DNA from 3 places in the Pseudoalteromonas sp. HL-AS2 genome. Region 1 is predicted to be linked to each of the others. Evidence: predicted binding sites of a transcription regulator. Region 1 holds the regulator's gene; each other region holds the start of a gene.
The links. Region 1 encodes ArgR, which controls arginine synthesis, uptake and breakdown. Its sites were predicted from a motif close to ANTGAATANNTATTCANT; they were not measured.

Region 1 (10,995 bases):
TTGAATTTACGATGCAAAAGGCCGAACTTGAAGCCGACAAAGCCATTGCTTGCTTAGACTTTTTAGCTGAGTCTGAATATAAACAAGCACTTGTGAGCCTTGCCCGTATTGCAGTTGATCGCGATCACTAACTTTACTGCCTTTATGTGTAGCTAACCTGGGTGCAGGTTAGCTAAATTCCGAGCAATAAAAAAGCCTGCAAACGCAGGCTTTTTTGTCACTTGATTTTGGCTATTACGCCATGAAATCAACACCTTCTTTGATGTCTTTTTTCAGTGTTTCAAGCATGTCATTTTTTGCTTTTGTTTCAAATGCGCTTAGTTCGCCGTAAGAAAGAATTTCTTCTACGCCGTTTTTACCTAAACGTACTGGGTGTGCAAAGTACTCCGCATCGCCATTTTCAACAGCAACGTACGCGTAATCTACAACGTCTTCACCTTGTAGGCCTTTAACTAAAGACATACAAAAACGAGCTGCTGCTGCACCCATTGATAAAGTAGCTGAACCGCCACCCGCTTTAGCATTTACAACTTCAGTACCCGCATTTTGGATACGTGGAGTAAGTGCTGCAACTTCTTCATCTGTAAAGCTCACGCCTTCAACTTGAGAAAGTAGAGGTAAAATAGTAGTACCTGAGTGGCCACCGATTACAGGAACTTTAACAGTTGCTACGTCTACGCCTTTAAGTTCAGCAACAAATGCTTCTGAACGAATAACGTCAAGCGTAGTAATACCAAATACGCGTTTAGCGTCGTAAGTACCTGCTTTTTTAAATACTTCAGCAACAATTGGTACAGTGCCGTTTACTGGGTTAGTAATAATACCTACTAATGCTTTAGGACAACTTGCAACTATGCCTTCTGCTAATGTTTTGATGATACCAGCATTTACATTAAATAAATCTGCACGATCCATACCTGGCTTACGTGGCATGCCAGCAGGAATAAGTACGATATCAGCATCTTTAAGCGCTTCATTTAACGCATCAGCGCCAAAGCCAGCTACTTTAACCGCTGTAGGGATATGAGATAGATCAACCGCAACACCTGGAACTACTGGTGCAACATCATATAGTGATAATTCAGAACCAGCTGGTAAGCCTGTTTTTAATAATAAAGACAACGCTTGACCGATACCGCCTGCAGCACCTAATACAGCAACTTTCATTGGAATTCTCCGTGATTTGAGGTAGGAAATATTTATGGCTCTAAGATAAAGAAATTAGCGACTAAAAACAAATTTATCCTGCCTATTTTCGTAATATTTTAGACCATAGTTGTAAAAACATTTGGCCTGAATACAGTAAACTGGCAAGTTAAATAAACAACTGCTGCATAATTATTCGTTTTTGTGTAGAATTTGCGGCATGGATAATAAAAAGCAAATAAAAACTATGCAACCACAAGACAAACAGGAAGCGTTAGTAAAAGCATTTAAAGCGCTTTTAAAAGAAGAAAACTTTGGTTCTCAAGGCGATATAGTAGATTCGTTAAAAGAGCAAGGTTTTGACAATATAAGCCAAAGTAAAGTGTCGCGCATGCTTAGTAAGTTTGGCGCGGTACGAACGCGCAATGCCAAACAAGAAATGGTGTATTGCTTGCCAGCAGAAATGGGCGTACCCACAGCAAAAAGCCCGTTGCGCCAGCTTGTTATTGATATAATGCATAACGAAATGATGATTATTATCCGTACCAGTCCAGGCGCGGCTCAGCTTATTGCGCGTTTACTTGACTCATTAGGTAAAGCCGATGGCGTGTTAGGTACTATAGCTGGCGACGACACTATTTTTATTGCCCCAGCTAAAATATCTGAAATAGACTTAACCCTAGAGCGGGTACGTATTTTATTTGATACGGTTTAGTATTTAAAACATGCGTTATAACTGTTTTAAAAACCCAACTGACGGTGCAAAAAACGCAGACCCCATATCGGCTTGAGTAAAATCAAGCCAATGATCATAGCACTCCCCCTCACCTAAACGACTTTTTAATACCTGTTCAAATGCGGTTCCACTGGCCGAGCAAGTAATTGACAGCATTCCTTGCTCGTAAACATCGCCATAAGGCATGCCTTGATTAAGTAATATTGGCTGGCCTTGCTCATCTTTTAATTCACTGCGTTGTGCATGGCTGGTTTCAAGCGCTGGGGCTATAAGAGTGTTGTCTAAGCGAGTGCGACCTATTATTTGCTCTTGCTCATCTAGCGATAGATGCTGCCATACGCTTAGATCGTGCTTATAACGTTGCACATGAATATAACTGCCTTGATCCTCAAAGCTACCTGGTTTATTTATTAACGCCGTTGCCCGCTTTTGTCGGCCATGCGGCATTTTGCCACCATAAATAAAACCATTGAAATCGCGACCATCTAAAAATCTAAAATTACGAATTTGTTCCACCAGCTCTACATCTGGTGCAAATAACTTTAAAATTTGCAGTGCAAATAAATGATTAACGTCTTCGCGGTCTGAACGTATTTGCACAAACAAATCACACGGCTGCACGCTCATTGCGTGTTCATTATGATTTATATTAGGAAAGCTTTGTAGTTCACTGGGGATATACTCTGGCAAAATATGCGGCCAATACTGTGCACCAATAGCCACCATACAAGAAAGCATAGATTCAGAAAACTGATCGCTAAACTCTTCCTCAATAGCGCTTACTTGCTTGAGCTTTGTACGTAATGACTCATCTTGGCCATCAAACACATTAAAAAATAAATGCAAACCGTGTAAGTTTGCTTCAGCACAAATCCCTGATTGCGCTTGTGCCATTGTTATTCCTTAGCTTATAAATAGATAAACACAGCGAATAACAAATTAATTTATGATTCGAAAAAATTCACCGTGTGGGGTTTTATTTTTATTATAACCTGCTCATTTTGAACAAATGACTGGCCATATTGCGCTGCAACTTCTATTTCTTGTTGTGCAATAACTACAGTGTAAACATAAGCCGAACCAATAAAACGACTGCTTAATATGGTGGCGCGTTCACTATGGCTATCTTTTTTATTGTCGCTCATTAGCTCTATTTGATGAGGACGCACATATATTTTTCCTATATTAGCCTGATGCTGGTGCGCAATAACCGACTCAACTAGGCCAAAAGCGGTTTTATATTCAGTTGCTGTTAACACTTCTGCGCTTAAGTATATGCCCTGACCCAGAAACTCTGCAACCTCCTTTGAGCTTGGTTTAGCAAAAAGCTGTTCTGGGGTGCCCTGCTGAGCTATTTTACCCTGGTGCATAATAGCCAGCGTGTCTGCAAATGCAAAAGCCTCTTCCTTTGAGTGGGTAACAAATACTGCCGACACTTGTTGAGTTTTAATTATGCGGCGAATATCGGCAATTAATTCAAAGCGTACTTGAGTGTCTATATTCGAAAACGGCTCATCAAGTAATAGTAAACTTGGTTTGTAAGCAAGTGCACGCGCAATCGCCACGCGCTGTTGTTGCCCACCCGATAACTGATGCGGATACCTGTCGGCGCAGCCAACTAAATGCACCAGCTTAAGCATTTCATCAACGCGCTGTTGCTTTTGCTCTTTACTCATTTTACTTAAGCCAAAAGCAATATTATGTGCCACGGTTAAATGCGGGAATAACGCATAATCTTGAAACATCATGCCAATATTACGATGCTCTGGCGAGATAAATGTATTGGCGTTACTCACCAGCTTACCATCGATAAACACGCTTCCTTGTTGCGTTTCTATTAGCCCTGCAATTGCTTTTAAGGTGGTGGTTTTACCACAACCACTGGCACCTAACAAACACACTATTTCGTTTTTACCTATGGTTAAATTTAGCTCGTGAATAACCTTAGTACCGTTATATTGATAGCTCACGCCTTGTAAAATCAAACTACTCATTTAACTACGTTGCTCCATAGAACGGTTAATAAAATACAGAGGGATAAATCCAACCAGCACAATAAATAATGCCGATATAGAAGCCAGCTCTAATTGCTCATCACTCACATACTGAAACACATGCGTAGCTAAGCTTTCAAAATTAAACGGCCTAAGTAACAAAGCCGTAGGTAGCTCTTTCATGCATTCAATAAACACCAGCAAAGCCGCAGTAAGCAACCCGCGTCTAAGTAGGGGTAAATGCACCAAACGTAACGTATGGCCTTGGCTTTTGCCCATAGATTGGCTAGCCATGTCGAGAGAGGGGCTAATGCGTAAAAAGCTCGACTCAATCGCGCCATGTGCTACTGCGTAAAAACGCACTACATAAGCAAAAATAATGGTAAATACACTGCCAGTGAGTAACAAGCCTATATTTAAGTCGTATGGCTCAAGCACACGGTTTACCGTATTTTCTAACAGCGTAAGCGGTAATAGCACCGCAATAGCCAGTACTGTTCCTGGTAAAGCGTAGCCGGTGCTAGCTAATCGCCCCGGAATAAGTGGATAATTTTGCTTGGCTATACGTTGATAAAACACCACTAATACACTAAGTAACAGCGTTACTACGCTTACTACTATAGCTACCTTTAAACTTTGCCACGCATAGCTAAAAAACTCACTACTCCATGCTTGATCAAAATAAACAATGGCGTACTTTATTAACACAGCGATAGGTATAACAAAGGCAACAATTAAAATCACACTGCAAAATAGCGTTGCCAGCCAAGCCGACTTGCCTTTTAATATATAAAGCGCTTCACTATTTATACCCGACTGACGCTCAAACACCGCTTGATTACGGCGACTAAAGCGCTCCGCCATTAAGGCTAAAAACAATAGTAATAACATCACGCCCGATATTTTAGCTGCAGCGGTTAACGAGTAATAACCAAACCAAGTATCGTATACGGCAGTGGTTAAGGTGCTTACAGCAAAGTAGCTTACTGTGGCAAAGTCAGCCATGGTTTCCATACTAATTAGCGCTAGCGCAGCTACAATTGCGCCGCGCGATAACACTAAGCTCACCCTAAAAAAGCTCTGCCACGACGACAGCCCCATTAACTGGCTAGCCTGTACTAACTTAAAAGACTGCTCACGCAAGGCTGTTTTAAAAATTAAATATAAATAGGGATAAAGCACCAGTGCAAGCATTACAATAGCGCCGGGCAAAGTGCGTATATCAAAAAACCAGTAATCATCCGGCGATTGCCACCCAAACCAGTCTCTGAGAGTATTTTGTACTGGGCCTGCGTAATCAAGCAAGTCGGTATAAACATAGGCAATAATATAGGTAGGCATAGCCAGTGGCAGCATTAACGCCCATTCAAACTGTTTTTTACCCGGGAACTGGCAATAAGCGGTTAGCCAGCCAAGTGGTAAGGCAATAGCACAGCTTAGTACACACACACCTAAAATAAGTAATACGGTATTAGAAATGTAATCCCACAGCACTGTATCCCAAAGATGCGAAAACACCTCTGAGTTACCTTGTAGAGATTCAAATAGCAGAAAAAACAATGGGGTCGACAGTAATAATCCTGTCGACCATGCAAAAAGCTGCCATTTAGACAGCTGAAATTTATAAGTCATTTAAAGATCGAATTTCACCTCATCAATTAGCCTTAACGCTAACGGACGATATTTACTAATTTCATCAAGTGGTAAGCTATCTTCTTTAAAGCTTCCCCAAGATGCAACTAAACTTGATAATTCTACGCCTGGCTTAACCGGGTATTCCATATTAATTGAAGCGTACATGTTTTGCGCTTTATTGTCGGTCATATACTCTAGGAGTTTCAAGGCATTTTCAGGGTTTTTAGCGTATTTTGTAATAACTGCACCCGACACATTTATATGCGAGCCGCGATTGATTTGGTTCGGAAAGTTAATATTTACCGCTTGTGCCCATTCTTTTTGGGTTTCATCTTGCAGCATTTTACCTAAATAGTAACTATTGCCAAATGCAAGATCGCACAAACCTTCTTTCACTGCTTTTACTTGCGCTCTATCGTTACCTTGTGGTTTACGCGCTAAATTTGCTTTAACTCCCTCAAGCCATACTTTGGTATCTGCTTCACCATGGTGTGCAATCATTGATGCAACTAAACCCAAATTATACGGATGTTTACCAGAGCGAGTACATATTTGCCCTTTATATTTTGGATCGGCCAAATCTTCATAAGTCAGTTCAGGTAGCGCGCCCACACGCTCTTTTGACGAATAAACATTACGTACTCGCTTAGTAAGTGCCACCCACTGGCCGTCGCCATCACGAAATGCCGCAGGCACATTGTTATTAATTGCTTCGCTACTAATAGTTTGCGTTAAATCTAAATCTTCAAGTTGGATTAAGGCGCTAAAATTAGACGTTAATACTAAATCGGCTTTGCTGTGTTTACCTTCGCGCTTAACGCGCTCTATTAAGCCTTTATTAGCAAACACTACATTTGTTTTAATACCAGTTTGTTTGGTAAAGTCATCTAAAATTGGTTTTATTAAAAAAGGCTGTCGAAAAGAATAAATATTAACGGACTCAGTTGCAAAAACGGGTGCCGACACAGCCAAACCAACTACAATTGCGAATACTTTTTTCATATTTCCCACCTGAATAATAACTATTATCAATAATTCTACCGTGCCTTACCCAAAAGTGCACACTTTATATAATCTGATCCTGTTAAAATCGCTAAAATAGAAAACCAACGTAAGACATATCCTACAAACGTGACAGCCAATGATGAAAACACAACATGAAAAACCATAACAAACAAAGTAACCAATTGTTTTAATTAAAGTAAATTATTTTAACTATTACGACTATAGCAATTAATTAGCAACCTATACTTCTTTAAAATATCGTACCGCCTATAATTAACTTAACAACCAAGCAGTGATGCTTAACGAGTAAATGGAAACGGACAACTTACTCGACCAACCAATGATTTAGGTTACTAATACAAAACGGATTTTAGGACAGGCTCTAGGAGAGCAGCACAATGGAATGTCTTAAAGGATAGCATCTGGATGATGCGTAAAGGATAGCAACAAAGGATTTACGTTGTTTTACAGGATGTTGAGGAAATAAAGGATACAGGCAGGAGCGCCTACATTACATAGAACTAAAAAGTAATATTGTAATAACAAGGATTTGTAAGAATTTGGAGTTGATTAAGTTCAATTGCAGGATGCAGAAAATTAGAAGATTCCGCAAGCGCGCCTAGAGATAGAGCGCGCTTTTCTTTGCCTAAAATAAATTGCTCAATGTATTTGTACAGCGCCTTGAAGTTGTTTTACTGCAAGCCGCCAAGAGCATATAAACGGTTTAAATTTTAATACACACGTATTTTTCTTCTAGGTACTCATTTAACCCTTGGTGCCCCCCTTCACGGCCAAGGCCCGATTGCTTAACACCACCAAATGGCGCTACAGGGTTAGAAATAACGCCTTCGTTTACACCAATCATGCCAAACTCAAGACCTTCGCTAATGCGATAAACCTGCTTAATATTTTGGCTGTAAAAATAAGCGGCTAAGCCGTAAGGTACGTCGTTTGCTAGAGTAAGTACTTCGCTTTCATCATCAAAAGGAATAATTGTTAATACTGGACCAAATACTTCTTCATGGTAAATATCCATGTCGGTAGTGACGTTATTTACAATCAACGGGTTTTGAAAGCTGCCACCTAAATCACTGTTATCACCAATCAATACTGCCCCTTTATCTAGTGCGTCTTGTACTAGCTGCTGTACTTTTTCTTTTGCCTTAGGGTAAATAAGCGGGCCGATATCAACATCTGCTGTAAAGCCATTACCGACTTTTAAAGCAGCCACCTTAGGGGTTAGTTTATTTAGTACCGCATCAATAATATTACGCTGAATAAAGATACGGTTTGCAGCAACACAAGCTTGCCCACTATTTCTAAACTTAGCAGCCATTAACCCCTCAATAGCTGCATCGAGGTCTGCATTATCAAAAATAATGAAAGGTGCGTTTCCTCCAAGCTCCATAGAAGTGCGCTTAATAGTACCTGCGCATTGCGCTAATAACTGCTTGCCTACCCCCGTTGATCCGGTAAAAGTAAACTTACGCACTATCTCAGAGTCGGTTAGTATTTTTCCTACTTTTTTAGCATTTTGCGATACTAAGACGTTAAATGCCCCTTTTTCAAACCCTGCTTGATCGGCTAAATAAGCAAGTGCAATAGCGCATAATGGGGTGTGCTCTGAAGGTTTTAATATAAAACTACAACCGGCTGCATAGGCGGGGGCAACTTTACGCGTAATCATAGCAACAGGAAAATTCCATGGCGTGATCCCTGCAACAACTCCTACAGCCTGCTTAAAGCTGGTTAACCTATGGGTGTTGTCGGTAGCAGGTATAACATCGCCATAGCTGCGCTTAGCTTCCTCGGCAAACCATTTTATAAAGCCTGCGCCGTAATCTATTTCGCCCAATGCTTCTTTAAGTGGTTTACCTTGCTCTTTGGTCATTAACTCTGCAAGCGTTTGCTTGTGTTTTATAACTAGCTCATACCAGCGCATCAAGGTTTCGCTTCGCTGCGTAGCATTGGTTGCTTTTAATTTAACAAATGCGCTTTGAGCAGCAACTATTGCATTATTTACACCCTGCTGATCAATATCGCTTACATCAACAATGCTTTTTTCGGTAGCAGGATCATCAACACTAAAGTGTGTGTCTGTTTTATAAAATTCACCATTAATAAACGAGTCAGAAAAAATAAGATTACTCAAAATAAACCTCCAAATTACGTTTAAGGTGTTAGCTTTTAATGCGTGACATAGAGCCAAGGCTAACTTTTTATATAAATCTGCGCGAGGTAAACTCCCGCCTACCCTGCGGTGTACAAACAAAAAAGCCGCTGTATTAAACAGCGGCTTTTATTATATTAATCGTTAAAAGCTAGTGCTCTTCATTAACTATATTAACGTTATACTTAGGTATTTCAACCACTAGGTCTTCATCTCTAATAATAGCTTGGCAACCTAAGCGCGACTCTGGCTCTAAGCCCCATGCTTTATCAAGCATATCGTCTTCTAACTCGTCGCTTTCTTCTAGCGAATCAAAGCCTTCGCGGATCACTAAGTGGCACGTGGTACACGCACATGACTTTTCACATGCGTGAGCAATGCTAATGCCATTTTTAAGGGCAACATCAAGAACCGTTTGACCACTAGGTGCTTCAATTGCAGCGCCATCTGGACACAATTCTGGATGGGGAAGAAAAATAATTTGTGGCATTCTAATCTCTCTTAAATATTGTCTACTGACTGCCCAGTAAGAACTTTTTTAATTGATGCATCCATTCTGCGTGCGGCAAAATCGCTGCTGGCGTTATCCATTTTTTCAATCGCGGTTTTAATCTCGTTTGGTTGCTGCGCATTCTCACGCACTTTTACCAACTCTGCAATTTCAGCTCGTAAATATGCTAGTTGCGCTTCGTCAAGTAAACCACTGTCACTCGCAAGTGATGCCTCTAGTGCTTCAATTACACGTAGTGCTTCTACTTGTTGCTCTTTGAGCATACGCGCTTGCATATCGCCTTTAGCGTTGCTCATTGACTCTTTTAGCATATTAGAGACTTGGTCGTCTGATAAACCAAATGACGGTTTAACTTGAATATCTGCTTGTACGCCTGTCGATTTTTCCATTGCCGATACGCTAAGTAAACCATCGGCGTCTACTTTAAACGTAACCCGAATATGTGCAGCACCCGCAGTCATTGGCGGAATACCTTTTAAACTAAACTTAGCAAGAGAGCGACAATCGTCTACCAATTCGCGCTCACCTTGTAGTACGTGCAACGACATGGCTGTTTGGCCATCTTTAAAAGTAGTAAACTCTTGGGCACGTGCTACTGGAATAGTGGTATTACGTGGAATAATTTTTTCCACCAAGCCACCCATAGTTTCAAGACCTAGCGATAGTGGTAATACATCAAGTAACAACATATCTGAATCAGGTTTATTACCTATTAACACGTCTGCTTGCAACGCAGCACCTAGCGCTACAACGCGATCGGGATCAATTGACGTTAATGCTTCTTTATTAAAAAACTCACTAACTTGGCTGCGTACTAATGGCATGCGAGTAGAGCCACCCACCATAATTACTTGCAGCACTTCTTCGTTCTCAATACCAGCATCTTTTACAGCACGGCGACAAGAACGAAGCGTTTTTTTAACGAGTGGTATCGCAAGCTCGTCAAGTTTTTCGCGGGTCACTTCAACCATGTGTTTCTCATCATCAAACTCAAGCCCAACATTAACAGTTGAGTATTGGCTTAATGCTTCTTTACAGGCTTTAGCTTTATTAATAAATAAGCGCAGTACCGCTGGAGATAAAGTGGTTACACCCGTTTGCTGCTTTAAGTAATCAACAATCAGTGAGTCAAAGTCATCGCCGCCTAGGCTTGAGTCGCCACCGGTAGCTAATACTTCAAATACACCTTGGTGCAAGCGCAAAATTGATATATCGAAGGTGCCACCGCCTAAATCGTAAACAGCAATAATACCTTCTTGACCCGAGTCTAAACCATAAGCAACAGCGGCTGCCGTTGGCTCGTTTAATAATCGCAGTACGTTAATACCTGCAAGTTCAGCGGCATCTTTTGTACTTTGGCGCTGAGCGTCATCAAAGTATGCCGGTACAGTAATAACTGCACCTAATATTTCTTGATTACCAAAGCTTTGTTCTGCACGGGCTTTTAATGCAGCTAAAATATGGCTAGATGCTTTAACTGGGCTGATTTTTCCAGCAGCTGTTTCTATGGCAAGTGCACCATCGTGCTGACAAAATTGATACGGTAGTTGCCCATAGCTTTGTTCTATTTCTGCTTGGGTTTTACCTAAAAAGCGCTTAACTGAAATTAGCGTATTAACGGGATCTTGCGTTGCTGATTTTACAGCTTCGCTGCCTACAGTGATCCCACCCGCCTGATAGCGCACTACCGAAGGAAGCATTGCTTCACCTAAGTCATCTGTTAAGGTGCGTGCTTCGCCACTTTGTACCGTGGCTACCAATGAGTTAGTTGTACCTAGGTCAATACCTATGGCTAGTT
Region 2 (10,995 bases), on a different replicon from region 1:
ATAAGTTATACTCACACTTTTAAAGCTAAATAGTGTGTATTTTTATACTTACTTAGGTTTTACCGTGTAGGAATATTTTTCCTTTTGAGGGAAATATTTAAACAGGATATTTTATGACCCCTTCATTAATTCAATCACTTGAGCAACACTTTGGCTTTAATCAGTTTAGAGGCGGGCAGCAGCAAACCATAGAGCAGCTGTTAAATGGGCAATCGTCGTTGGCTATATTTCCCACCGGCTCGGGTAAGTCTTTGTGTTATCAATTAACCGCGTTGCATTTACCACATTTAACCTTAGTGGTGTCGCCATTATTGGCATTGATGAAAGATCAAATTAGCTTTTTAAACAGCAAAGGTATTTATGCTGCCAGCCTTGATTCGAGCCAAGACCAAATGCAAAGCAGCACAGTAATGAACGATGTTCGCAGCGGTAAAGTTAAAGTGTTAATGGTGTCGGTTGAACGCTTTAAGAACGAGCGTTTTAGAGAGTTTATTAATCAAATAGCAGTGTCTATGTTGGTTGTTGACGAAGCGCACTGTATTTCTGAGTGGGGACACAACTTTAGACCCGACTACTTAAAACTACCACGCTACCGTGAAGAGCTTAATATTCCGCTGGTATTATTATTAACCGCCACCGCGACTAAAAAAGTAAAGCGCGATATGGCCGAGCGCTTTGCCATTGCCCCAGAATGCATTGTACAAACCGGTTTTTACCGCGCTAATTTAGACTTAAGTGTGCTGAGTGTAAAAACGGCGGATAAAAATACCGAGCTTGCTAACATTATTAGCGCACAAAATGGCCCAGGTATTGTGTATGTTACCTTGCAGCAAAGTGCCGAACAAGTGGCTAATATGCTAAGCAATCAAGGGCTGCAAGCGGTGGCGTATCATGCTGGGCTTGAAGATACACTTAGATGGCAAATTCAAGATGACTTTATGGGTGGTAAAATTAATGTAGTAGTGGCTACGATTGCTTTTGGAATGGGCGTAGATAAAGCCGATATTCGCTTTGTTATTCATTACGACTTACCTAAATCGATTGAAAACTACAGCCAAGAAATAGGCCGAGCAGGGCGCGATGGTAACCCGTCACAGTGTTTTACCTTAGCCAACCTTGATGGGTTAAATACTGTAGAGAACTTTGTGTATGGCGACACCCCAGAGCTAAGCGGTATTGAGCATGTAATTAACGATATTCGCCAGCACCACAGCTCGCAGCAGCAATGGGAAATGCAAGAATATAGCCTTTCAAGCGACAGTAATATTAGGCAACTTGCGCTTAAAACTTTGTTAGTACAGCTAGAAATGCAAGGTGCAATTACGCCGCAATACGCTTACTACGCCGATTTTAAATATAAGTTTTTGGTTGATAAAAACGAGTTGCTAGGCCAGTTTGATGAGCAGCGCCAAGCATTTTTAACGCAAATATTTAGCCATACCGATTTTAAAAAAGTATGGGGCACGCTTAATTTTGATAGCCTGACACAAGCCGCGCAAGTCGATCGAAAACGAGTGGTTGCGGCGCTTGACTACTTAGCCGAAAAACAGCTTATTACCCTAGAAACCAAACGTATTACCCAAGTGTATAAAGTGCATAGTGAGGTGATAAACAACCCTGAACTTGCGCAGCAACTGCATGATTACTTTACCGATAAAGAACAAGCCGAAATAAAACGTATAGCTGCATTGGTACGCTTTTTTGAGTTGCAAAGCTGTTTAAGCTACAACCTTGCCCGTTATTTTGACGATCAAAATGCGCCCCAGCAATGCGGCCATTGCTCAGTATGCAGAGGCCACAGTGTTAAGCTTGAATATTCAGTGCAAGCAGATGTTGTTGATGAGAGTGTAATTTATCAAAAAGTAGATGAATTTTTACAGCATCTAGCCAGTAAAGGCATTAATAACGTAGGTGTAGAAACCCAATGTCGCTTTTTAGCGGGCATGAGCGTGCCTTTATTTGCACGCAATAAAGTGCGCCAATTGAGTGGTTTTGCGCTGTGTGAAGCGATGCGCTACAGTGATATTAAAGCGAAATTACTGGCGCGTCAGCTAGCATAATATTAGCTAAATTTAACCTAGTTAGCCTTTAAAATAGCCCCTAGAGATAGATTTACTCTGCCGATTTGAGCTTAGTTGGTGTATCCTAGTGGCTTACTTTATTTTATTAAGCCACTATGCCTCAAATTGTTATTCCGGTTAAAAACCTCACCACCACCCCAGAGCCTGTTACGTGTGCTAATTGCCAAGCCTGTTGCTGCCAATTAGAAGTACGCATAGTGACAGATACCGGTGTGCCATTTCATTATATTGAATACGATAAATGGGGCAGCGAAGTAATGAAACGTGCCGATGATGGCTGGTGCCAAGCCCTCGATCGCAACACACTCATGTGTTCTATTTACGAAAACCGCCCGTTAGTGTGTCGCGAATTTGAAATGGCGTCGGATGAGTGTATTACCGAGCGCGAGCTAGGCGGAATTTAAATTATTACAGCAAACGTAAAAAGGGCCCAAGGCCCTTTTTAAATGTGTACTAATTTAATGTAATTGGTATAACTATAAAACTAATACCAGCCGATTATTAATCGTATTTAGCTTCAAGCTCTTGTGCGGTATGAAATTTTTCATGGCTTTGTAATTGCTCATCGTACTTAACTAGGTTTTTAAAGTGCGCTAGTTGACCTGAGTTTTTAACAATTTCGACAATAAACGACATCATAAAATCGGCGCCGGTTAGGGTGTCGCCTACTAAGTAACGTTTGCCTGCTAGGCGATCGTTAAAGTAGCTTATTACTTTAGCTGTTTCGGCGTCGGCGTAACCTTCTAAAAACTGGGTTTTAGCGCCATCTTTTAATACAAACATTTTAAGCAGCAGCGGTAAAATAGCTGAGCTTTCGGCAAAGTGTAGCCATTGCTGATAATCAACATAATCGCTAGTGCCTGCTTTAGGTGCAAACTTTCCGTTACCGTATTTAGTAATGAGGTAATCGGTAATTGCGCCCGACTCGGCAACAATAATCCCATCATCTTCTATCACCGGCGACTTACCAAGCTGATGAATATGTTTAAGTTCATCTGGGGCTAAAAAAGTGTCTTTATTACGTTGGTAAGCAACTATTTCATAATCTACGGCTAATTCTTCTAGTAACCAGATAATACGTTTTGAGCGTGATTTATTTAAATGATGTAGCTTGATCATAGTAATCCTTGTTGCGTTGCTACTTTATATAGACAGCAACGCATTAAATTTAAAGTGGGCTGTTAATTTTAACTACGGTTTTACCGAAGTTTTTTCCGCTGATCATATCGTTAAAGGCAGTAATGGTATTTTCGATGCCCTCTACCATATGTTCGCGGTATTGAATTTTTCCATCTTGTAGCCATTGCTGCATAGCGGTTGCAAACTCATCATAACGATGGCCATAATCGTCAAAAATAATAAAGCCTTGCATTTTAATACGCTTAGAGAGTATTTGCCCCATTAGCATACCCAAACGATCAGGGCCTTCTGGTAAGCTAGTTGCGTTATACTGCGACACTAAACCACACACAGGTACGCGTGCTGATGTATTGAGAAGTGGCAATACGGCGTCGAATACCTTTCCGCCCACATTTTCATAATAAACATCAATACCGTTATCACAGGCTTGTTCAAGTTGCTGTGCAAAATTATCTGCTTTGTGATCAATACAGGCATCAAAACCTAATACTTCTACTGCGTGCTTACATTTTTCACTGCCACCGGCAACGCCGACGACTCTACAGCCTTTAATTTTTGCAATTTGGCCAACGGTAGCGCCCACAGGGCCTGTTGCTGCAGCAACGACCACGGTTTCACCTGCTTTAGGTGCACCAATATCAAGTAATCCCATATAAGCGGTAAAGCCCGGCATTCCCATAATACCTAGTGCATACGAAGGATTAGCAGGCTCTTTGCCTAATTGCATTAACCCTTCGCCGTTGCTAATAGCGTAGTCTTGCCAACCAGTGTAAGCCAATACCCATTCGCCTTCGCTAAAGGAGTCGTTTTTAGACTCTTGAACTTGGCATACAGTTGCCCCAACCATCACGTCGCCAACATTTACTGGGTCGGCATACGATTTAGCGTCGCTCATGCGGCCACGCATGTAAGGGTCAAGGGATAAGTAAATGGTACGCAGTAATACTTCACCATTTTTTAATGGCGGCAGCTCTAGTGTTTTTAATGCAAAGTTTTCATCGGTAGGAGCACCGTGTGGGCGTGATGCTAACGTGAGTTGTCGACTGGTTACTGACATATAAAATCTCCAATAGATGAGTGAACTACTTTGATCTGAATGTTTTAGTTTGTGTTTAAAGCAAAGTTGAAACTAAACAATAATGCGCAGATAAGTAGTAAGAAACCTGAGCTCCGGATAATAAACTTATCTCAAGCAGCTATTTTCAGCGCTAACTGCGTTGAATTTACTTGCAATAGGCCAGCTATTGACGCGTAAATTCGCCTTGTTTTCACTGAAAACCTCTGGCTAGAGAAAATAAAATCAAATATAACGATGATTCAATACGTTAGTAAATCTCTTAACCAGAGCTCAGGTTAAGTATGTATATCTTAATACAGGAGTTTTGGGCACACGGTTAAAAAATCAACCCCAAGGTGTGAGTATTTACTCTAAGGTGAGTTTATAAGTGGATTAACTGATTTTTATAGCGCTATAACTTTTATTTAAACTATTCTAAAATGAATGCTATTAACTCAACAACAATAGATGCGAAATTATTATGCACCCACACATTAGTAAGCTTTATAACAGTGCGTTAAAGCCAAGCCGATTAATTATAGGCCTAATGAGTGGTACCTCGTTAGATGGACTTGATGTTGCCTTATGTAAAATAACTGCCGCGGGTGTGCATACCCAAATTGAGGTTTTAAAGTTTACTACGGTTGATTATAGCGATGATTATAAAACAAAAATAAAGCAGGTATTTGCCAAGCGTGAATGCAACTTAGAATACCTTACGTTACTGCACCCTTGGGTTGGTAAATTTCATGGTGACATGGTTAATCAGTGTTTAAACAGCTGGCAGGTAAACCCAGCCAATATAGATGTAATAGCCAGCCACGGACAAACTATTTACCACTGTCCTAAAAGCCAGCATCAGTATAACGATTTTAACAATGGCACTTTACAAATTGGCGACAGCGACCAAATAGCCGTTACTACAGGTATTACTACCATTGGCGATTTTAGGCAAAAGCATATAGCAGCAGGCGGCGAGGGCGCACCACTTGCCGTGTATGGTGATTATTTGTTTTTTTCAAGCTCTGACGAAAACCGTATTTTGCTCAATATGGGCGGTATAGCTAACCTCACTTTTTTACCCCAAAATGGCGATAGCAACGCAGTATTTAGCTCTGACATTGGCCCATGTAATACCATTATGGATGCCTATGTGCAGCGTTATTTTAATAACATGCATTACGATGAAAACGCTGCGATAGCGAAAGCGGGCGTTATTAATACTGCGTTACTAACAGCGCTTTGCGACAATCATTTTTTAACCCTAAAAATGCCAAAAACTACTGGCCCTGAAGTGTTTAATCTGGCTTATTTAGAGGCTGCGCAACAGGCTTCAAATACCCAAAAGTTAAGTCATCAAGACGTAATGGCCACCTTAAACCGCTTTACCGCAGAGGTTATTGCCAATGCGCTAAATACGTGTGTAAAAATGGCGCCCAATAGTGTGGTGTATGCCAGTGGCGGCGGCATTCACAATTTACTCTTAATGCAACATTTAGTAACGCTTTGTCCGACCATAAAAGGTTTTAAAAATACTCACGCATTAGGGGTTGATCCCGACGCGAAAGAAGCGGTACTTTTTGCTATTTTAGCTAACGAATGCTTAGCCGGTGAGCAGCTACACCTTGATAATAAAGCCCAAGGAATTGCAGGCGTTACTATGGGTAAAGTGAGTTTTGCAGATTGAAACCACATATTCTAAGCTTAAGTTTTTAGGTGAGACCTAGCCAAACTCACTGTTTGGCCTTTGCATAACTGCGACTTACTGTTATAGGGTAAGCTTATTTTTTTGCGCTGCCATTAGCGTGAATATTGTTTTGTAGTAATTAATTGCAGCTGCGCTTTAGTTATTATAAAAATGTTATTGCTTATTTACTTTTTAAAGATGCACCAATCCTCCCTTAGTTTCGCCCCTCAGGCCTTAGTGGTGCACTTTTATAACTAAAAAGACCAAACCCATCCAAATCAACTATGCGCTTTTTTAAAACATAAGGCATAGTTATTAAATGCAGTGTAAATGGGCTGTTAATAACTATTTTTGACTATATATATTCATATAATCTGAATGTATATTCATTTCTTAGTTGACTCAGCGTTATTTTACGGCTAGTTTTTATCCCCCTTTGATTAAAGTTTTCACTAATAAATACTGCACTATACAAATTCAAAAAGATTTTACAGTGGCTGTTTTAGGCATTTTAACGATTTTTTGAATGAGATAAGCGCATACCTCGAGTATATAAAAATATATGACTTAATTAGTAAGCACAATTTAGCTGATAGCAATAGGCTGATGAAATAGGAATAAGTAATGAATGATATGAGCAAAAAATCCCAAGGTCTTTATCGCGCTGAATTTGAACATGACAGTTGCGGCATTGGCTTTGTCGCTAACCTTAAGGGTAAAAAGTCACACGATATTATCGAAAATGCACTCACCATGCTCAGCTGCATGGAACATCGTGGTGGAACAGGGTTTGACGTTAAAAGTGGTGATGGTGCTGGTATTCTTATTCAAATTCCTCATGAGTTTTTCCGTCAAGAAACCGCAAAGCTAGGGTGGACGCTGCCAAGCGCCTTAAACTATGGTGTGGGGATGATTTTTTTCCCACGCGATAAAGCACTTAGCGACGCGTGTAAAAAAATACTAAATCAAAATATTGCCGAACTGGGTTTAACCTTAATAGGGTATCGGGATGTTCCGGGCGATAACTCTATGTTAGGCGCGGCTTCATTTGAAAGCGAGCCAAATATTGAGCAAGTGTTTATTGCTAAGCCGCAAGCGCTAAGCGCACAAGAATTTGAACGTAAGCTGTTTGTGCTGCGTAAATACACCTCGCATAAAATTAATGGTTTAGATTTCACCGAACGTGACGAATTTTATGTAACCTCAATGTCATCTACCAAAATTGTTTATAAAGGCCAGTTTACTACCGAGCAAGTGCGCCAGTATTACCTTGATCTGCAAGACGAGCGTACTATTTCGGGAATGGCGATGTTTCATTCTCGTTTTTCAACCAACACTTTTCCTGCTTGGCGCCGCGCGCAGCCGTTTCGTTATATAGCCCACAATGGTGAAATTAATACGGTACGCGGTAATATTAACTGGATGAATGCTCGTGAGGCATTGTTTAGCTCGGTTAATTTTAGCGATGCTGAATTGAATATGTTAAATCCGGTGTGTAATAACGATAACTCAGATTCGGCTAATCTTGATATGGCTATTGAGCTATTAGTGCTCAGCGGGCGGTCTTTGGCGCAAGTAATGATGATGATGGTGCCAGAAGCATGGCAAACACAAACCAATATGGATGCCACCAAGCGCGCATTTTATGAATACTATGCGTGTATTATGGAGCCTTGGGATGGCCCAGCATCGTTATCGTTTACCGATGGCAACGTTATTGGTGCAACACTTGACCGTAATGGTTTGCGCCCTTCGCGTTACTTGTTAACCGAAGATGGCACGCTAGTGATGGGCTCTGAAACCGGTGCATTGTGCGTTGATCAATCAACGGTTGTTGAAAAAGGGCGTTTGCAACCGGGTAAAATATTTATTGCTGACTTAGAGCAAGGTCGCATTATTAGTGATGACGAAGTAAAACAACACGTTAGCTCGGCTCAGCCGTATGCTCGTTGGTTAGCTGAAAACAAAATTGAATTAGACAATTTACCCGTTCCTAGCGCGTCTTTTGCCCAGCCGCCATTGGCAGAGCTGCGAAAAATACAAAAAGCATTTGGTTACACCAGCGAAGATCTTAACCTAGTACTGGCGGGTATGGTTGGTACGGCTAAAGAGCCACTAGGCGCTATGGGTACCGACACGCCGCTTGCAGTGCTGTCGCATCGCCCGCAACAATTATCACATTATTTTAAGCAGTTATTTGCGCAAGTAACCAACCCACCCATCGACCCTATTCGTGAAGAGTTGGTTATGTCGTTGCGCGGTTATATTGGCCGCTCACTTAACTTGCTCGATGAAACACCTGGGCATTGCCATAAGGTTGAAATAGAACAGCCTGTATTGACCAATGAGCAATTACGCAAACTACAGTATATAGATAACAATCATCTTCAAGCTAAAACGATCGACATTACTTTTAAAGCCAGCGGTGGGCCAGGTGCACTAAAAAGAGCACTGGATCGTATTTGTTTATATGCCAAAAATGCCGTTGAAGATGATTATGAAATACTCATTTTAAGTGACCGTGGCGTAGACAGCGACCATGTTGCTATACCTTCGGTATTGGCAACAGCAGCGGTGCATCACTATTTAATTCGTGAAAAACTACGCTCATCTGCCGATATAATTTTGGAGTCGGGTGATATACGCGAAACGCATCATTTTGCTACTGTTATTGGTTATGGCGCTGCGGCAGTTAACCCGTATTTAGCCCTAGAGAGCATGTATGGTTTACGTGATGAAGGCGTACTTGATACTAACTTAACAAATGAACAAATTACCCAAAAATACACCAAAGCGGTAGGCAGCGGCTTGTTGAAAACCTTCTCTAAAATGGGTATTTCAACGCTACAGTCGTATTTAGGTGCGCAAGTTTTTGAAGCCTTGGGCATTAACTCTGAGGTTATTGATCAGTACTTTACCGGTACGGTTAGCCGTATTGAAGGCTTAAGCCTAGATCAAATTGCCCAAGAGGCGCTATTACGCCACCGTGAGGGTTTCCCTGAGGCCAACCGCATTGCTATAGATAAACTACTGCCTACGGGCGGAGAATACTCGTGGCGTCATGATGGTGAACGGCACTTATTTAATCCCACGGTAATTCGCTTACTGCAGCATTCAACAGCCAGTAATAATGTTGAGCAGTTTAAGCAGTATGCAAAAACGGTGGACGATCAAAGTAAAGAAGCCTTTACCTTACGGGGTTTATTACAATTGAATAGCGATCGTCCTGCTATTGCCTTGAGCGAAGTGGAACCGGTTGCCAACATTTTCAAACGCTTTGCCTCGGGTGCCATGTCGTTTGGCTCAATTTCGTGGGAAGCACACACTACTTTAGCTATAGCTATGAACCGCATTGGCGGTAAAAGTAACAGCGGTGAGGGCGGCGAAGACCCAATTCGTTATACTGCGCTTGAAAATGGCGATTCGATGAATTCGCGAATTAAACAAGTGGCTTCGGGTCGTTTTGGTGTTACTAGCCATTATTTAGCGAATGCCGATGAGCTACAAATAAAAATGGCGCAGGGCGCTAAACCGGGCGAAGGTGGGCAATTACCCGGCGATAAAGTAGATGCATGGATAGGTAAAACTCGTGGCTCTACGCCAGGGGTGGGCTTAATTTCGCCGCCGCCACACCATGATATTTATTCTATTGAAGATTTATCGCAACTTATTTTCGATCTTAAAAACGCCAACCGCGACGCGCGCATTAACGTTAAATTAGTATCAGAAGCGGGTGTAGGTACGGTTGCATCGGGTGTGGCAAAAGCCTATGCCGATGTGGTACTGATTGCGGGCCACGATGGCGGCACCGGTGCGTCACCACTGAGCTCAATTAAACATACGGGCTTACCGTGGGAACTGGGTTTGGCTGAAACGCATCAAACTTTGGTGCGTAATAAACTGCGTAGCCGTATTACGGTACAAACCGATGGGCAACTTAAAACGCCACGCGACTTAGCCATTGCAACGCTGCTTGGTGCAGAAGAGTACGGCATGGCTACCACAGCATTGGTGGTTGAGGGATGTATTATGATGCGTAAGTGTCATTTAAATACCTGCCCAGTTGGTATTGCCACACAAGATAAAGGCCTGCGCGACAAGTTTACTGGTCGTGCCGATATTTTAGTTAACTTTTTTACCATGATGGCAGAAGGTTTACGCGAAATTATGGCTGAGCTTGGCTTTAGAAGTATTGAAGAAATGGTGGGCCAAACTCAGTGCCTTACGCAGCGCAAAGATGTTGACCATTGGAAATACCAAGGCGTTGACTTAACTCCACTATTACACAAAGCAGAATGCGCTGAAAACGAAACTCTGTATCAATCAATAAAGCAAAAGCATTTAATCGACGACATTATCGATCGCAAAATGATCAAAGATGCTCAAGCGGCACTAGAGTCTGGGCAAAGTGTGGCGCTTGAATACGATGTGATTAACACCGACAGAACCATAGGGGCGATGATCTCTAACGAAATCTCTAAAAAGTACCATGCAGATGGCTTACCGCAAGATACTATTAAGGTTAAGTTTAACGGCTCAGCGGGGCAAAGCTTTGGTTGTTTTTCAACCAAGGGTTTACGTTTTGAACTTGAAGGCGATGCCAACGACTACTTTGGTAAAGGGCTCTCTGGCGCAAATTTAGTGGTGTACCCTAGTAAACAAGCTAAGTTTGCTGCAAGTGAAAATATCCTCATTGGTAATGTGGCCTTTTTTGGAGCAACTTCAGGTAGCGCCTTTATACGCGGTATAGCGGGGGAGCGTTTTTGTGTACGTAACTCGGGCGCAACAGCCGTTGTTGAAGGTGTGGGGGATCACGGTTGTGAATACATGACCGGCGGTAAAGTGGTTATTTTGGGCGCAACTGGTCGAAACTTTGCTGCAGGTATGTCGGGCGGTGTTGCTTACGTACTTGATGTAAATAATGACTTTGCGGCTAAATGCAATATGGAAATGGTCGCACTTGAAAGTGTAGATACCGACGCTGAAAGCCACGAATTAAAAGTCTTAATTAGCCAACATTTTGATGCTAC
Region 3 (10,995 bases), 620 kb from region 1:
CACTGCACAGTATGTTTTTAAATACATTGAAGAACATATTTTTATTATGATTGGTGCCTTTGGCCTAAAAGTGTATCACCCTAAAAGTGGCGAACCTGTTGACTTAACACACGCAAACTTTGATGAAGTGGGTAAACCACAACTGCCCTTATTAGTGCAGCAAATTTTTAGGCTAGGAAATATTCAGGCGCAAAAATACCAAGTTAATAAAGGCGGTTACCCGTATTGGCACAGCGAAGTTTATCCGCAGTTAAATCATAACGAGGCGCTACATAGAGTATTGCTGTTTATGTTTTATTTGAACGATGTTGAACAAGGTGGGGAAACGGAGTTTTATTATCAAAAGCGTAAAATTGCGCCTAAAAAAGGCACTATGGTAATAGCGCCCGGCTACTTTACTCACACTCACCGTGGCAATAAGCCAGTATCTAACGATAAGTATATTTTAACCTCGTGGGTACTGTTTAACCGCGCAGAGCAAATATACGGTGCGCCAAAGAGCTAGCGCACCTTTTTTATGTATATTAACCTAGTAGCTCATCAAACAAATTAAATAACTGATCAAGCTCTGCGGTGGTGTTGTAGTGCATGCAACCAATGCGCACTACGCCACCTTTATCAAGTACGCCTAATTGCTCACACAAACCTTGCGCGTAAAAGTTGCCATCCCATACACAAATATGTTGCTTACCTAAACATTCAGATACAGCGCGCGGCTCTAAACCTTCAAAAGTTAACGCAAAAGTAGGCGTACGCTCATTTAAACGATCTAAATCATCTATACCAAACAATTTAATACGCGGGTAATTAACTAAGCGCGTTAAAAAGTATTCACTCAGCGCCATTTCGTGTTGCTTGGTTTTAGCAAAGGCAACACTTAACTTTTCGCGGCGTGAATGGCTGTCGTCAAGCTCGCTAATTGCTGCAATGTAATCAACCGCCGCTATAAAACCAGCCATGGCTTCAAAGCTTTGCGTGCCGGTTTCCCAGCGACCAGGCGCTACGTCTTTAGCTGGCTCAACTTTGTACGGGGTAAATCCTTCAAGGTGCTCTTTTTTGCCATAAACCATACCTAAATGCGGGCCAAAAAACTTGTACGCAGAGCAGGCTAAAAAGTCGCAATCAAGCGCTTGTACATCTACAAGTTCGTGCGGTGCATAATGTACGGCATCAACATAAACAAGTGCGCCTACGTTGTGGGCAAGCTCTACAATACGTTTAATATTGTTAATTGAACCTGTGGTATTTGAAGCATAAGTTACCGCTACCAGCTTAGTATTACTGTTTAGTAAACTCTCGAACTGCGCCATATTGAGTGTGCAGTCGGTTTCGTTAATAAGCGCAGTATTAACTTTAACACCTTTATCTTCTGCGGCTTGCTGCCACGACGAAACGTTAGAAAAGTGATCCGCGTTAGTGACAATAATTTCATCACCCGTTTGCCAGTCGCGTGAAATTGCGCGGCTAAAGCTAAACGTTAAGCTGGTCATATTCGGACCAAATACAATTTGTTGTGAGCTGGGCGCATTGAGTAAATCGGCAGCAGCTTGGCGAGCATTTGCCATTAGCTCAACGGTTTTATCGCTTGAGAAAAATGCTCCACCTAAATTTGAGTTGTAATAACCCAAATAAGCAGTCATAGCGTTAAGTACCGATTGCGGTACTTGCGAGCCACCGGGGCCGTCTAAAAACACGGGAGATTTACCATTAACGCTTTGCATTAATGCCGGAAATTGCTCACGTAATTGCGTTATATTCATGCTCATTCCTTAAGACGTTAATACAAAGCAATCCAGGTAACCTGGCTTACTGGCATCAAGTTTATTCATTGGAGTAGCGTTATGCCACACTTGACGGTCGTTAATTACTGCAAACATACCGTCTTTTATGGCCATTTTAAAACAGGGATCGGCTTGCTTGTTTTCGTATACAAGCAATTCACCGCCCTCTAAGTTTTCATGCGATACTCCACATACACACACATGATCAAAACCATCTTGGTGCACGCCTTCTGGCGCTGCAGGCGTATCACTATCAATGGCTAACATACGAAATTGGTGAATTTCGATATCACGTTCTTCATCAATCCCGGTAATTTGACGAAACTCATTCACAATACTTTTCATGCCCGCTGACTCAAGTAGGCTTTGCTCTAAATTTTCGTAACTACGCTCAACATTACCCTGAAAGGTATTAATTGCATCATCTTGTACAAATGCTTTTGTTGCTTGTAGCTTTAGCTCACCATTTTGTAGTTTAACTACAGAGTAACGGCGTTTACGAAAGGCACCATCTGCATAAGGATTAGTCGGCAGGTTATCAAAAGAAGGCTTAACCAAATCAATATTTGTTTGGTTAATAAAACGCAGCTGCAGTAAATTCTGGGGGTTTAAAGCGGTCATAAAAATCCTGCTATAGTAATTATAATATTGCAGGGATTTTAATGCATGCAAAGAGGATTTATTGCTTTATTATTTAACTTCAAAACAATTAACCACCAAAATTAATACAATAAATGCAAAAAAACAACATTAACTATCTAAAATTTATTTTTGCCAATAAAAAACCCGCAAAAGCGGGTTTTTAAATAAGCTGTAAAAATTATACTGCTTGTTGAATGATCACGTTGTCTGCTTTTTTAGTGTAAGCAGGCATGCGATGGAAGTTCAAGTAGCGATATGTATCTGACGCTGTTGCATTGATCTTCGCTGCATATTCTTGATACTCAGCAGCAGTTGGCAATCGACCGATAATTGCCGCAACTGCAGCAAGTTCAGATGATGCTAAAAATACATTTGCACCATTACCTAAACGGTTAGGGAAGTTACGTGTAGAGGTAGACACTACCGTTGCTTTATCAGCAACACGTGCTTGGTTACCCATACATAATGAACAACCTGGAGTTTCTATACGTGCGCCAACACGACCAAAGATGCCATAGTAGCCTTCTTCAATTAGTTGGTCTTTGTCCATCTTAGTAGGTGGAGCAACCCAAAGCTGAGTAGGTAGTTGACCTTTAAAGCCATCTAGTAACTTACCAGCCGCGCGGAAGTGACCAATGTTAGTCATACAAGAACCGATGAATACTTCATCAATTTTCTCGCCAGCAACATCAGAAAGTAAACGCGCGTCATCTGGATCATTTGGAGCACAAAGAACTGGCTCTTTAATCTCAGCTAAGTCGATTTCAACTACGTGAGCGTATTCAGCATCTTTATCTGCTTCCATAAGCTCAGGATTAGCTAACCAGTCTTGCATTGCATTAATACGACGTTCAATCGTACGTACATCGCCATAACCTTCAGAGATCATCCACTTAAGCATAACAATGTTTGATTCTAGGTATTCAGAAATAGACTCTTTTGAAAGCTTAACCGTACAACCTGCAGCTGAACGCTCAGCAGATGCATCTGATAATTCAAACGCTTGCTCAACAGTTAGGTGCTCAACGCCTTCAATTTCTAGTACGCGACCAGAGAACTCGTTAATTTTACCTTTTTTCTCAACTGTTAATAAGCCTTGCTTGATACCGTAGTAAGGGATTGCATGTACAAGGTCACGTAATGTGATACCTGGTTGCATTTCGCCTTTAAAACGAACCAAAATTGACTCAGGCATATCAAGAGGCATAACACCTGTTGCTGCTGCGAATGCTACTGCACCCGAACCAGCTGGGAATGAAATACCTAATGGGAAACGTGTATGCGAATCACCACCAGTACCTACGGTATCTGGTAATAACATACGGTTTAACCATGAGTGAATAATACCGTCACCTGGGCGAAGTGAAACGCCGCCACGGTTCATGATGAAATCAGGAAGCGTGTGATGCGTGTTTACATCAATAGGTTTTGGGTATGCCGATGTATGACAGAAAGACTGCATTGTTAAGTCTGCAGAGAAACCTAAACAAGCTAAATCTTTAAGCTCATCACGTGTCATAGGACCTGTTGTATCTTGCGAGCCAACAGTTGTCATTTTAGGCTCACAGTATTGACCTGGGCGAATACCTGCAACGTTACATGCTTTACCAACCATTTTTTGCGCTAGTGTAAAGCCTTTATCTGATACTTCAGTTGCTGTTGGTACTTTAAATATATCAGTAGCACCTAAACCAAGTGATGTACGTGCTTTGTCTGTTAAACCACGACCAATGATTAGTGGAATACGACCACCAGCACGAACTTCATCTAAAATCACTTCAGATTTAAGTTCAAACTTAGAGATTACTTTATCAGTACCATGCTGCTTAACAACACCTTCGTATGGGTAGATGTCAATTTGCTCGCCCATGTTAAGCTCATCAACATTTAGCTCAATTGGTAAAGCGCCAGAATCTTCCATAGTGTTAAAGAAGATTGGTGCAATTTTATTACCTAGACATACACCGCCAACACGCTTATTTGGTACAAACGGGATATCATCGCCCATAAACCAAAGCACTGAGTTAGTTGCAGATTTACGTGAAGAACCCGTACCAACAACATCACCAACGTAAGCTAGTGGTAAGCCTTTAGTTTTTAATTCTTCTAGTTGGGTGATTGGGCCTACTTCGCCTGGTTTGTCAGGAGTGATACCATCACGTTCAATTTTTAGCATAGCTAAAGCATGTAGTGGAATATCTGGACGAGACCATGCATCTGGTGCAGGTGACAAGTCATCCGTATTTGTTTCGCCAGTTACTTTAAATACAGTAACTGAAATCTTTTCAGCAACAGCTGGTTTATTAGTAAACCATTCTGCATTTGCCCAAGACTCAATAATTTGCTTAGCGAATGTGTTACCCGCTTTTGCTTTTTCTTCTACATCGTAAAATGCATCAAACATTAATAATGTGTTTGAAAGGCCTTTTACTACGATAGGTGCAAGTGTGTCGTCATCAAGTAGGTCTATCATAGGTGCGATATTGTAACCGCCTAGCATAGTTCCTAATAATTCTGCCGCTTTTTCTTTAGAAAGTAGTGGAGAATTAGTTTCACCTTTAGCAACTGCCGCTAAAAACCCTGCTTTGATATAAGCTGCATCATCAACACCTGCCGGTACACGATTAGCAAATAAGTCGAGAATAAACTCTTCTTCACCAGCCGGTGGAGTTTTGATTAATTCAATAAGATCAGCCGTTTGCTGAGCATCTAATGGCGCTGGTACGATACCTAACGCGGCACGTTCTTCTACGTGTTTACGATATTCTTGTAGCACAATATTGCCCTCTTGGTGACGTGAAAGTATTCGGTAGCGCTTCATAAGCGCAATGTTACCCAATACTTATAGTATTCTAACGCTTAATTATAAAGCTTTTGTGGGTAGATGAAAATCTATCCAGTTCAGCAACTGATTATACCGACTATAAGTATTATGAATAGTAGATAAAGTAAAATCAATTTCTATGAATGTTTATTAAGTAAGAATCATTAGTATTAATTTTTAATTTAAGTTTTTAGTAGGCATAAAAAAACCCAGCATAAAGCTGGGTTTTTGTAATTCAATCGATTTTATTAACGTAAAACTTTAACGTTTTTAATCGTTTTGATATGCGCTTCTACACGACGGTTTTCTTCGTGTGCTGCTTTAGTGTTCGCTTCATTTTTAAGACGCTCTTCACCTAAACCAACTGTAGTAATACGGTCTTCTGCTACGCCATCAGCTACTAATTTTTTAGCTACTGCGTCAGCACGTTTTTTAGATAACCACTTGTTGTAAGATGCTTTACCTACAGAAGAAGTATGACCTTCTAAAAGAACAGTTGTATCTGGGTACTCTTTTAAGAACTCAGCTACTTTATCGATATCGTTTAAGTACTGTGTAGATACTGCAGATGTATTATTAGGGAAAGTCACTAATAAGCTTACAGTTACTTCTTTATCTTCGTATAAAGTACAACCTGTGCCATCAACTGCATCTGTCATTGGTGTGTTAGGACACTGATCATCTGCATCTGGAATGTTATCGTTGTCGCTATCTACTGGTGCAACTTCAACAATTACTGGCTCTGGAGCTGGTTGAACTGGCTCTTCTGCTACTGAACTTTGACCAAATAAGTAGTTAATACCTAGTTTAGCGTTCACATCGGTATAACCACGGTCAAGACCTTGATAAACAGATGTTTCTGCGTTAACAAATAAGCCGTCTGTAATGAAGTGCTGGTAACCAACACCTGCGTTTAAGAAAGTATTATCTGTTGCTACTTTTACTTCTTTAATACCAAATAAACCATAGAAAGGACCGCCACCAAAGTGGTAAAGTGCATCAACACCAAAACGCTCGCCGTCTACGTCGTTACGATTACCATTAGGAATCGGATTTTTAAGAAATGCATTAAAGTCCATATCTGCATACTCAAGACGTGCACTCCAGTAATCACTGAAACGGTAGCCAACTTCAGCACCCCAACTTGCAGATTCATTAACTTCCAAGTTTTGGTGCATGTTTAAGTTTTTCCAAGATGCATCGTAATAGTCACCGAACACACCAATGTAAAAACCTTCAGTTTTTTCTGCTGCAAATGCTGATGCGCTAGTTGCAGCTAACGCGATTGCGATTGTAAGTGATTTTAATTTCATTGTTTTCTTCCCATTTTAACAATTAAAAAATATAGCTAATTCGTTCTAGCTCAACCAGTTTTATTAATATTACCTGATCCTTTATTAATCAATACTTAACAAAAGATAAATTAATTCGTTTTCAACACTCTATATACAAGTATCAGTAAGTTTAGGACATATTAATTACTTTACCCAACCCCTAGATAATAAATACTATCGCTGGTATCTAAATTTATTAAATAACCATACCGACTTCACTAGCTGAGTTTATATTGAGCTCCAAGCTCCTAGCTTTAAATGCATATCAATAATATCAGCTCAGTTTATTGTGCTCAATAATAAAGCAGCGCTACGGCCGCTAAATGACCTTTTATAATCAGCAACTTAAATTTACATCTAGTGATTAAGTACCACAAAAAGTATAATACTCTTTATCGCTGCTAGGTGCATCCTGAAATTTTGCCAATTTGTCTGTATTTTCATAAGGTGTGTGCATAACCTGCATAAACTCATGCAATAATTCACTTGAGCCAGTCTTATTATACTCACTAAGTATTTTTTCGATCACATGGTTACGAGGAATAACTCGCGGATTAGCTGCCCGCATTACGGTATAGCTGCGATCATCGGTACGTTTTTGCCACTTACCGGCCCACTGAACTAATACCTCTGGTATGCTCATTCCACCTGTTAAAGACTCGGTTAGTGCATCAAACGTGTTGGTATAGTCGAGTTGGTGCTCTTTTAATAACTGTAATAGCTCTGCAATTAACTCTTTATCGGCTGTATCTGTGCCAGCTAAGCCCAGTTTTGTTGCCCACATTGCACTAAATTCAACATTAAATTGCTCAGCAAAACCATCTATTATTGGGGTCATTAACGCCACAGCTTGTTCGTCGTCATCATTTACAAGCGGTATTAAACTCTCAGCTAAGCGGGCGCAGTTCCAGTTAGCAATATTAGGTTGATTACCAAATGCATAACGCCCTTGCTTATCAATAGAGCTAAACACGGTATCAAAATCGAAGCTGTTCATCATGGCACATGGGCCATAGTCGATAGTTTCGCCGCTAACCAGCGTATTATCGGTATTCATTACCCCATGTATAAAGCCTACTCGCATCCAACTAACCACCAGCTCAACTTGGTTTTTAATCACTGCAGCTAAAAATGCTAAATAGCGCTCAGGTCCTGTTGCTTGAATTTTTGGGTAATGACGCTCAATAGCTAAGTCGGCAAGGTTTTTAAGCCCTTCAACGTCGCCTTGCGTTGCTAAATACTGAAACGAGCCAACACGAATATGGCTACTGGCTAAGCGCGTTACAATAGCGCCAGGTTGGGGTGGGTTTCTGTACACGGTTTCGCCACTACCAACCACTGCTAAGCAGCGCGTAGTTTTTATACCTAACGCTTGCATTGCTTCGCTCATTATATATTCACGAATTGCTGGGCCAAGTGCACAGCGGCCATCGCCACCACGAGAGTAAGGAGTGGCACCAGAGCCTTTTAATTGAATGTCCCACAACTGGTTTTGCGCATCCTCTACTGCACCTAGCAAATGAGCACGCCCGTCGCCTAAACGTGGTGAAAAATGTCCAAATTGATGCCCTGAGTATCCCAGTGCAACCGCTGCAATTGCTTGCTGTTCGTTGCCGCTAAAAGTACTGGCCCGTAACTCAGGAACTACATTAATATTAAACGCTTTAGCTAAGCTATCATTCCAAAGTAATAGCTGTGGGGCGGCCACCTTAGATGGGCGATCTTCAATTGCAAAATTGTCGGCTACTTGTCTGTACCTTGGCATTAAATTCATAACTACCCTCTACTGTTGTTGGCTTATACCTACACGATTATCGCCTACACTGTAGGCTATAATTAAGCTTAGCTCTTGCATGCTCAAACCGCTTTGTTGTTGTAATTCATTAAAGAACGCTTGCGCTGCAGTTAACGACTTTTTAGTTTGTAAGCCACCATCAATAATTTTATGCGCGCGCAAATAACTCTCAACATCCCGCGATAATAAAAAGGTGTCTTTACCCAATGCACGCAAAGTATAAGGGCCGGTATTTCCACCCAAGCGTGCACCGTGTTTTTTTAAGTACGCCCACAAACCAATAATATCTTCACTTGGCCAGTCTGCAATAAACTGACTAAAGCTACCATGTTGCTGGGTAACCTCATGGATCATGAACGCATTTTCGGGGATCGTTTTTACTTTTTTATAATTACGAACAATGCGCTCGTCGCTGGCTTTTTGCTCCAACATATCGGGTGGCATCATTAATAATTTTTCAACGCTAAACTGCCAAAAAACCTCTCTAAAGCCTGCCCACTTGCTGTTAATAACCGACCAGTAAAAACCACTTTGAAAAACCTTGCGCGTAAACTCTTCCAGCCAATCATCATCACTTAAAGCTGCTAATTGTTGCTTAGATGCAGGTTTAGCGAGTAATTGCTGTAGCATTTGTGTTGAGCCTTTTCGCTCTACTGCTCGCTGATAAATATCATTAAATTTTTCCATCTGCTTGAAACCTTATTTTGCAGTTACAAATTTCGCGCCGCGATTACCCCCTAGTTTAAGGGAAATCGTCCTTATACGTAACCGTTACCAAAATCGATGACACTATCTGCACTTAGCTGCTTGACACCCAGATGGCTAAAATGATTTAATCATCGCACTTACCCTATTTAATTATATTTGTATTGCTAGCAGTACAAATATAAAGGGCTGGAAGAGGTGCGTTATTCAGGTAGCGTATGTTAGGAGCACAAACTCCATTGAGCATACGTAAGGGGAATCAACGCCGAGAAACAACAATATTTGTGTCATTGTTGTTTCGGGCGACTAGGTTGAATCCTAGCGACTGTCACCAATAGCTATTTAAACGTAGCTTATTAGTTTGGTGGAGAGCTTCTGGTCTTAGTATAATAAGGCCGTGCGCCCTATTATTTAAGCCCATTCGCTCTTCGAATTATAACATACCCTACACGTGGGTATTTGTTCGAACGATGTTAATGCGGCTCTTTCCTATATAGCTTCTTAACTCACCGAACATTCTATAAGTTCGCGAGAGATGATCAAAAACTTTAATTTAGATGACTACTCAGTCTGGACGGCGCTCGTTACTCCGTTTAATCAAAACGGTACAATCGACTATGGCACCTTAACCACTTTGGTTGCTGAGCAAGCCGCTGCCAATAATGCTATTTTATTACTAGGCAGCACAGGTGAAGGCTTAGCCTTAACACTTAAAGAGCAACAAGCCATTGTTGAGCACGTGTGCCAATTATCGCCTAATGTACCCTTAATGGTGGCTGTAGGTGGTATGAACCTCAAACAGCAATTAGCCTGGGTTGAATACTGTAACCACTTGCCTATTCATAGCTTTTTACTTGGCTCGCCGCTTTATGCAAAGCCCGGTGTAATTGGGCAAACCCATTGGTTTGAAAGCCTTTTAAATATAAGTAAACACCCTTGTATGCTTTATAACGTACCAGGGCGAAGCGCTGTCGATATTCCAGTGGCAACCATTCAAAACCTACAACAACATAAAAACCTATGGGCACTTAAAGAAGCCAGTGGCAACATTGCGCAATTTGAAGCTTACCGTCAAGCGGCTCCTAACTTAGCTATTTTTAGCGGCGACGATGCGCTTATGCCCTACTTTGCCCAAGCCGGCGCTAAAGGGCTGGTATCGGTAGCAGCTAATGCTTGGCCGCTACAAACTCACGAATTTGTACAGCGTAGCCTAAGTGGCCAATACCCTAATTTATTTACTCAGTGGTCAAGCGCAATCAGTAGCTTGTTCACTGTAGCAAACCCCATTCCCGTTAAAGTACTCATGCATTTACAAGGGCGATTAACGAGTTCGTATTTACGCCCACCGTTAACTCACCTCGAATTAACGCAAACAACGTGCATTGAACAAGCAAACAACACCATTTTATCTTGGCATTAAACATAGGTTTTTATAATGAGCTGGTTAGAACTATTAAATAATTTAGAGTCGGGCGCAGTACGCGCAGCATCACAAAACGAAAGCGGCCAATGGCAGGCTAACGTTGCAGTAAAACAAGGTATTTTAGAAGCCTTTAAAAATGGTACAAACACCGAATTTGTCGGTGGCTTTGTTGATAAACATAACTTAGCGCCACAACAGTTTAGTGCCACCGATGGCGTACGTATGGTCCCGGGTGGCTCAAGCGTTCGCCGTGGTGCTTATGTAGCTAAAGGCACTATTATTATGCCACCAGCGTATGTAAATATTGGCGCATACATTGACGAAGGCACTATGGTAGATAGTCACGCTTTAGTTGGCTCGTGCGCGCAAGTAGGTAAAAATGTACACCTTAGCGCAGCCGTGCAACTTGGCGGTGTGTTAGAGCCAATTGGTGCCAGCCCAGTGGTAGTTGAAGATGATGCATTTATTGGCGCAGGCTGCGTAATTGTTGA

Region 2: a site for ArgR is predicted at 6,339-6,356, ahead of gltB (glutamate synthase large subunit). Genes of this name have one in related genera too.
Region 3: a site for ArgR is predicted at 2,463-2,480, ahead of RB215_RS00925 (2OG-Fe dioxygenase family protein). Genes of this name have one in related genera too.

The regions. Positions count from the first base shown of each region.
Region 1 covers NZ_CP133571.1:2,778,423-2,789,417, forward strand. Annotated here, with positions in the region: gene ispB (octaprenyl diphosphate synthase) at 1-131, shown strand, start outside; gene mdh (malate dehydrogenase) at 235-1,167, opposite strand; gene argR (transcriptional regulator ArgR) at 1,394-1,861, shown strand; gene RB215_RS12970 (Dyp-type peroxidase) at 1,877-2,776, opposite strand; gene RB215_RS12975 (ABC transporter ATP-binding protein) at 2,827-3,876, opposite strand; gene RB215_RS12980 (iron ABC transporter permease) at 3,877-5,508, opposite strand; gene RB215_RS12985 (Fe(3+) ABC transporter substrate-binding protein) at 5,509-6,513, opposite strand; gene RB215_RS12990 (NAD-dependent succinate-semialdehyde dehydrogenase) at 7,241-8,668, opposite strand; gene fdx (ISC system 2Fe-2S type ferredoxin) at 8,838-9,176, opposite strand; gene hscA (Fe-S protein assembly chaperone HscA) at 9,188-10,995, opposite strand, start outside.
Region 2 covers NZ_CP133572.1:628,102-639,096, reverse strand. Annotated here, with positions in the region: gene RB215_RS17635 (ATP-dependent DNA helicase RecQ) at 114-2,060, shown strand; gene RB215_RS17630 (YkgJ family cysteine cluster protein) at 2,177-2,485, shown strand; gene RB215_RS17625 (glutathione S-transferase family protein) at 2,583-3,200, opposite strand; gene RB215_RS17620 (NADP-dependent oxidoreductase) at 3,250-4,278, opposite strand; gene RB215_RS17615 (anhydro-N-acetylmuramic acid kinase) at 4,760-5,965, shown strand; gene gltB (glutamate synthase large subunit) at 6,590-10,995, shown strand, end outside.
Region 3 covers NZ_CP133571.1:186,909-197,903, reverse strand. Annotated here, with positions in the region: gene RB215_RS00935 (2OG-Fe(II) oxygenase) at 1-505, shown strand, start outside; gene RB215_RS00930 (cysteine desulfurase-like protein) at 525-1,760, opposite strand; gene RB215_RS00925 (2OG-Fe dioxygenase family protein) at 1,770-2,402, opposite strand; gene acnB (bifunctional aconitate hydratase 2/2-methylisocitrate dehydratase) at 2,602-5,199, opposite strand; gene RB215_RS00915 (OmpA family protein) at 5,496-6,560, opposite strand; gene RB215_RS00910 (YdiU family protein) at 6,946-8,355, opposite strand; gene RB215_RS00905 (DNA-3-methyladenine glycosylase I) at 8,365-9,063, opposite strand; lysine riboswitch at 9,267-9,464, shown strand; gene dapA (4-hydroxy-tetrahydrodipicolinate synthase) at 9,617-10,501, shown strand; gene RB215_RS00895 (2,3,4,5-tetrahydropyridine-2,6-dicarboxylate N-succinyltransferase) at 10,517-10,995, shown strand, end outside.